DNA from 2 places in the Brevundimonas faecalis genome. Region 1 is predicted to be linked to the other one. Evidence: riboswitches for the same ligand, from Rfam matches in the RefSeq annotation. Region 1 holds a riboswitch; the other holds the start of a gene.

Region 1 (3,206 bases):
GATCAGGCCGCCGAGGCCTTCAGCGGCGATCATCTCATAGTCGGCTCGACCGCCCAGGGCGCCGACGTAGAACTGCTCCATCACCAGGTAGGTGGACAGGGGCGCGCCGAAAGCGGCGAAATCGGGTGTTCGAGACAACAGGCGGGTCCAGGATTGGGCGCGCATGGCCTCCCATCGCGCCATCAGCGGCGGCAGGAAGGGGTCTGGGGCGTGGCTGACCAGCAGTTCTTCCCACATGCGAACGAAACCGGCCGACGGCATGGCGCGCTCGCGCAGATAGCGCCCGCACAGGGCCAGAAGGCCGTCCCGGCTCAACTCAAGCGAATCCGCTTGGGCGAAGAAGGCCTGATGATAGGCCTCGTCCTGTTCATAGGCGGCGCCGGCCATGGCTTCGATCAGGCCGGCCTTGGCGCCGAACAGGTTGACGATGACCGTGGTGCTCTTGCCCACCGACTGCGCCAGGTCGCGCATCGTCAAGCCGCCCAGGCCGACCTCTGCAACCAGGGCCATGGCGGCCGCCACGATGCGGTCGGCGTCTATCGATCGGGAGGCGGCGATTGTCGTCGTCATGCGACCGCCTGCATGGCTGTCTTGGCGTGAGATGTCGAGGCGTCGCAGTCGCTCAGTCGGTCCTTTCCAGCGGCAGGCGCAGGCCTGCGACGATCAGGCAGGCGGAATCGGCGACAGCGGCCACGCGTTGGTTCAGGCGTCCTGCCTCGTCGCGAAAGCGGCGGCCCAGAGGATTGTCGGGCACCAGGGACCAACCGACCTCGTTGCTGACGACCCAGAGACGAGCGGGGCAGTCGGTCAGGGCCCGCGTCAGTTCATCCATGGCGGCGGGAAGGTCGCGCGCGTTCAACATCTGGTTGCTGAGCCACAGGGTCAGGCAGTCGACCACGGCCACGTCGTCCGCGTTCAGGCCGCGCACGGCGGCGGCCAGTTCCAGCGGCGCTTCCAAGGTGCGCCAGCCTTCGCCGCGCTCGGCGCGATGGCGATCGATGCGATCGCGCATCTCCTCGTCGAAGGCCTGGGCCGTGGCGATCATCAGCGGCGCCCGGCCGGCTTCTGCGGCGGCGGTTTCGGCCTGCCTCTGGGCATGGGCGCTCTTGCCCGAACGGGCGCCGCCGAGAACCAGGGTCACGGGCATGGCTTTGTCTCCGGTTGACCTGAGGGCCGCGTGGTCCTATCGCCACGCTCGCGTCAGGTTCCCCGAAAGGGGATTGAAAGGGAACGGAGTTTGAAGCTCCGGCTGTTCCCGCAACTGTAAGCGGCTAGCCCGCGCGTCATACGCCACTGGCGGTCAGGAAGGCCACGGCCTGAAAGCGACCTCTGGGAAGGCGACGCGCATCGGCGTTGATCCGTGAGCCAGGAGACCTGCCTGTCGCCGTCGTTCTCCGCGCGGTCGGGATGTGCCGAGCGGTCGAGGCAACTCGTGTGACGACAGTCGTAAACCCAGCCGCGTCAGCGGCCGTCCTTGTTCCTCGGAGCAAAGGCCGGCTCGGCGCGGCGCCGTCATATGGAGAGCCGGAATGAACCGGACCGCATTCGCCGCCCTGGCCGCCGCCAGCCTTCTGAGCGCCGCACCCGCCCTGGCCGCAGAAACCGCCGACCAACAGGCCGCCGCGCCTGACGTGGCGGGTCGCGCCGGCGCTGTCGCCGTCGAGGACGTCATCGTCACCGCCAACCGCTCGGCCCAGCCGATCGAGCGCGTCGGCGCCTCCGTCACCGTCCTGACCCAGGCCGCCATCGAGGCGCGCCAGACCCCGGCGGTGGCCGAACTCCTGGCCCAGACGCCGGGCGTCAGCTTCACCCGCAACGGCGGCGTCGGCACGACGACCGGCGTCAATATTCGCGGCGCCGAGAGCCAGCACACCGTCGTCCTGATCGACGGGGTCAAGCTGAACGATCCCTCCTCGACCCAGGGCGGCTTCAACTTCGGCAACCTGCTGATCGGCGACACCTCGCGTATCGAAATCTTGCGCGGCGCCCAATCGACCCTCTGGGGCAGCCAGGCCATCGGCGGGGTGGTCAATATCGTCACCGCAGAGCCCACCGAGGCGCTGCAGGGCGGACTGACTGCTGAAGCCGGTTCGCGCGGCACGACCTATTTCCGTGGCGGGATCGGCGGCGCTAATGAGCGCCTGAGCTGGCGCCTGGCCGCCAGCCGCTACGACACCGACGGCTTTTCCGCCTTCGCCGCCGGCAAGGAAGACGACGGCTACACCAACACGGGCCTGTCGGGCCGCCTGAACCTGAAGATCACGGACGCCGTCTCGTTGGACCTGCGTTCGGTCTGGTCGAACGGCCAGAACGACTTCGACGCTTTTAACGGCGATAGCCGCGAGTACGGCAAGACCAAGGAATTGGTCGCCTACGCGGGGCTGAATTTCGACCTGCTGGACGGGCGTTTTCGTAACCGGATCGGCTATGCCTACACAGACACGAACCGCCGGAACTTCAATCCTGCGACCCTGGTGCAACCGCTGACCTTTGACGCGGCAGGCGAGAACCGTCGTTGGGAATACCAGGGCACGTTCGCCGTCACCGAGGCGCTGAACACGACCTTCGGCATCGAGAGCGAGCGTTCGGAAATGCGTACGCGTTCGCCGTCGAGCTTCAACCTGAATCCGGCCTTCGCGCGCGGTCAGGCGGACCTCGACAGCGCATACGCCCAGGTTCAGTGGACGGTGCTGGACGGTCTGACCTTGACCGGCGGCCTGCGCTACGACGATCACGCTCAATACGGCGACAACCTGTTGGGCCAGGTGGCTGCAGCCTGGGCACTGAACGACGGCGACACCGTCCTGCGCGCCAGCTGGGGTCAGGGCTTCCGGGCGCCGGGCCTGTATGAACTCTACAGCGAATACGGGAATCTGACGCTGCAGCCGGAAGAGTTCGACAGCTGGGAGATCGGCGTCGAGCAGCGCCTGTTCGACCGCGCCGTCGTCTCGGCGACCTATTTCAACCGCCAGGCCGACAATGAAATCCGCTACAACGGTTGCTCGACGCCGTCGACCGATCCGCTGTGCACCGTCAACGGCGTGGGACGCTGGGGCTACTACCGCAATGTCCAGAAGACTGAGGCGCAGGGCGTCGAGTTGATCGGCCGCCTGGATGTGACGGACCGCCTGAACGTCAGCGCCAACTATACCTGGACCGACGCCAAGAGCGCTTCGGGCGCCACGGACGGCAAGCGTCTGACCCGT
Region 2 (3,206 bases), on a different contig from region 1:
GCTGGATGTCTGTAGCTTGGGGAAGGCCTCTTCATACTGCCGCCATTCCGACCCCAGGGTCTTCTTCCAGTCGGTGTTGGCCTTGATGCCGTAGCCGTAACAGATGTGGACGGCGGTCTCGCACTTCAGCCCCTCGGCCGCCTTCTCCAGCGTCGCCACGCCCCAGTCGTTGACCTCGTCGAAGAAGACGTTGAAGGCAGGCTCGTCGAACTGGATGATGTCGACGCCGGCGGCCTCCAGTTCCCTGGCTTCTTCGTTCAGGATCCTGGCGAACTCCCAGGCCAGTTTCTCGCGGCTGCCGTAGTGGTCGTCGTAGAGGGTGTCGATCATCGTCATCGGCCCCGGCAGGGCCCATTTGATCGGCTGATCGGTCTGCTGGCGCAGGAATTTCGCGTCCTCGACGAAGACCGACTTCAGTCGGCTGACCGCGCCCACGACCACCGGCACGCTGGCGTCATAGCGATTGCGGATGCGCATGGTCTTGCGCTGCTCGAAATCGACGCCGTCCAGATGCTCGATGAAGGTAGTGACGAAATGCTGGCGGGTCTGTTCGCCGTCGCTGACGATGTCGATGCCGGCGCGGCGCTGATCGTCCAGCGATAGACGCAGGGCGTCCCGCTTCGCCTCGATCAACGCCTCCCCTTCCAGTTTCCAGGGCGACCAGAGGGTCTCGGGTTCGGCCAACCAGACGGGTTTGGGTAGGCTGCCGGCGGTCGAGGTGGGCAACAGGGTTTTCATTTTCGGTGACTTCAGCAATTCGGGACTGATCAGGCGGCGAAGTTAGCGGACCATTGGTCCAGCAGGGCGCGATGCGGCTCGATGAAGCGCTCCTCGACGAACCGGCCCTGTTCGACGGCCAGTCGACTGCGTTCCTCGCGGTCGTAGACGATCCGGGTCAGCGAATAGTCCTGGTACTTCAGGCTGGGCTGATACTCTTCCGAAGCCGGGGAGTTGGCGTTGTAAATCTCGGGACGGTAGATCTTCTGAAAGGTCTCCATGGTGCTGATCGTGCTGACCAGCTCCAGGTCGGTGTAGTCTGCCGTCAGATCGCCCACGTGGTAGAAGGCGAAGGGCGCCACGCTGCCCTGGGGCATGAAGTAGCGGACCTTCATTCCCATCTTCGCGAAATACTCGTCGGTCGGCGAGAATGCGTCGTTCCCGTATTCCAAGCCCAGGACGGCGTGCTCCTCGCCGGTGCGGTGATAGGTCTTGTTGCTCGACACGCTCAGACAGATGACCGGCGGCTTGCCGAAATTGGCGCGATAGGCGGCCGAGTTCAGGAAATGCCTGAACAGCTTGCCGTGCAGATCGCCGAAATCCGCCGGTGCAAAGGCGCCGGGATTGGCCTTCATGTGCGCCGGCAGGACCACGCTGAAGTCGTAGTCGCGAACGTAGGAGGAGAAGTTGTTCCCGACGATCCCGTCGGTCCGCTCGCCGGTCTGCTGATCGACAATCGTCGTCTGAAGGATTTCGATCAGCGGAAAGCTGTCCGTCCCTTCACCCGGAGCCAGGCTCATCTCGACGGAGACGATCTGGAGTTCGACCGCGTAGCGATCGCCTTTCGGATTGCCCCAATGCGCCAGGGAGTTGAACCGGTTGTCGATCATCCTCAGGGTGTTGCGCAGGTTCTCCTGACGGCTCTCGCCCCTGGCCAGGTTGGCGAAGTTGGTCGTGATCCGCGTGTTCTCGGCGGGAACGTAATTCTCGTCGAGCGGGGTGCGCTTGATGCTGAAGGTGAATTCGCTGCTCGCCATGGTCTCTGCCGTTGATGCTGTGGCGAGACAGCGGACAGGGACGCGCGACCGCTCGCGCGGAATCGTCCCGTCGCGGCGCTCATGCGACCTGACCGGACACCCCGCCGGAGGACGTTATCTGTCGAGGCAGGTCTCCTGGCTCACGGGTCATCGCCTCCGGTCCGGCCTTCCCGGAGGCGAACCCCCAGTGACACGAAATGGACCTTCAGCTCGCCGCTCACAGTTGCGGGGGCAGCGCCGGCATCGACCGAGGTCTCACCGGCTTCCCTCTTAGCTCCGCGCAGTCCGAGGACCGCGCGCAGAACCACGACGGCGTGAACATGACACGCCCGCCGCCAGAGTCAATCGCGATATAAAGATATCCTTATATGATTATGCGATTGCCTTGGCCGCATCCGCTTCTCGCCACGACGGAATAACCGCCTGGGTCAGCGCCTGAATGCGATCGGGGTCATAGGTCGGGATGGACATCAGATGCCCACGGCGGGTGTTGGCGAAACCTGTTGCGGGTAGGGATTTCCGCACCTTGCTTACAACGGTCGTCACGAAGACAACGCTCTATCCTCGCTCCCCGGGCAGAACCCTATGTCATCGAGGTCACAGAGCACCCGCAAAGAAATTGCTTCGCGTACGGAGGAGCAACACTTTTTGCATTCTCGCTGGAAGCCTGATCCACCTCGATTGCCTTGGCTGAGACCGTGGCCGAAAGTTATTCCTAAACTTGGGCTTGAAATTCCCGATGCAGTCTTGAGGGGGCAAATTTCTGAAAGTCGCCCCGGATATCGGGAAGATCGTAGATGGTCGGAATCATCACCGGGGCGCGTCTGGGAACTCATCAGGCGTCAGGCTTCGTTCTTGGAGCGAACGGCCAACTCGGCCAGTCAACTTTGGGGCGTGCAGGCGAGAGCCTTCTGGTCAACGCTGCGACCGGCAACCTCTACATCGAGAACCGCGACGAATTCTTTCAGGCTCTGGTAGCGGACGGAGCGACCCATCGCGCCTACAATAGCCTAGGCGTACTGGACGGCGACAATGGCGACGGTTGGCGTATGACCGTCCGCCAGATCCACGGCCATACAGGAACCATCAATACGGTGGGCGCCTATCTGTTCCGGACCGACTGGGACGGGTCGGTCGTGCGCTATGACTGGGATGCATCGGCGGCCGCCTATGTCTCGAAGGAGGGCGCGGGCGCCTACGACAAGATCACCTATGAGAGCTCCAACTGGGTCTGGCGAGACGGCGATACCGGCGTCCGTGAAGTCTACCTCGCGTCCGAGAATTACAGGGTCGGCTCGACCTGGACGCGGGATAATCAGAATCTTCTCTACGTCTATACTGGAGGAAAGCTAACCCAGATTTCTTCGCCCTATGCGAAGACGAACTTGGCGTGGTCAGGTAACAATCTCACCCAGATTTCAACCGTCTATTTTAACGCTTCCTCAGGCTCGA

The links. Region 1 has a riboswitch for cobalamin ahead of ABIE19_RS11305 (TonB-dependent receptor plug domain-containing protein). Riboswitches for the same ligand answer to the same signal wherever they lie in the genome.
Region 2: linked by a shared signal. The riboswitch ahead of ABIE19_RS15615 (DUF1852 domain-containing protein) and the one ahead of ABIE19_RS11305 (TonB-dependent receptor plug domain-containing protein) in region 1 are both predicted to bind cobalamin.

The regions. Positions count from the first base shown of each region.
Region 1 covers NZ_JBEPTF010000003.1:81,107-84,312, forward strand. The annotation lists gene ABIE19_RS11295 (TetR/AcrR family transcriptional regulator) at 1-570, opposite strand, end outside; gene cobU (bifunctional adenosylcobinamide kinase/adenosylcobinamide-phosphate guanylyltransferase) at 623-1,147, opposite strand; cobalamin riboswitch at 1,186-1,396, shown strand; gene ABIE19_RS11305 (TonB-dependent receptor plug domain-containing protein) at 1,530-3,206, shown strand, end outside.
Region 2 covers NZ_JBEPTF010000005.1:76,045-79,250, reverse strand. The annotation lists gene ABIE19_RS15620 (methionine synthase) at 1-738, opposite strand, end outside; gene ABIE19_RS15615 (DUF1852 domain-containing protein) at 768-1,754, opposite strand; cobalamin riboswitch at 1,863-2,078, opposite strand; gene ABIE19_RS15610 (hypothetical protein) at 2,552-3,206, shown strand, end outside.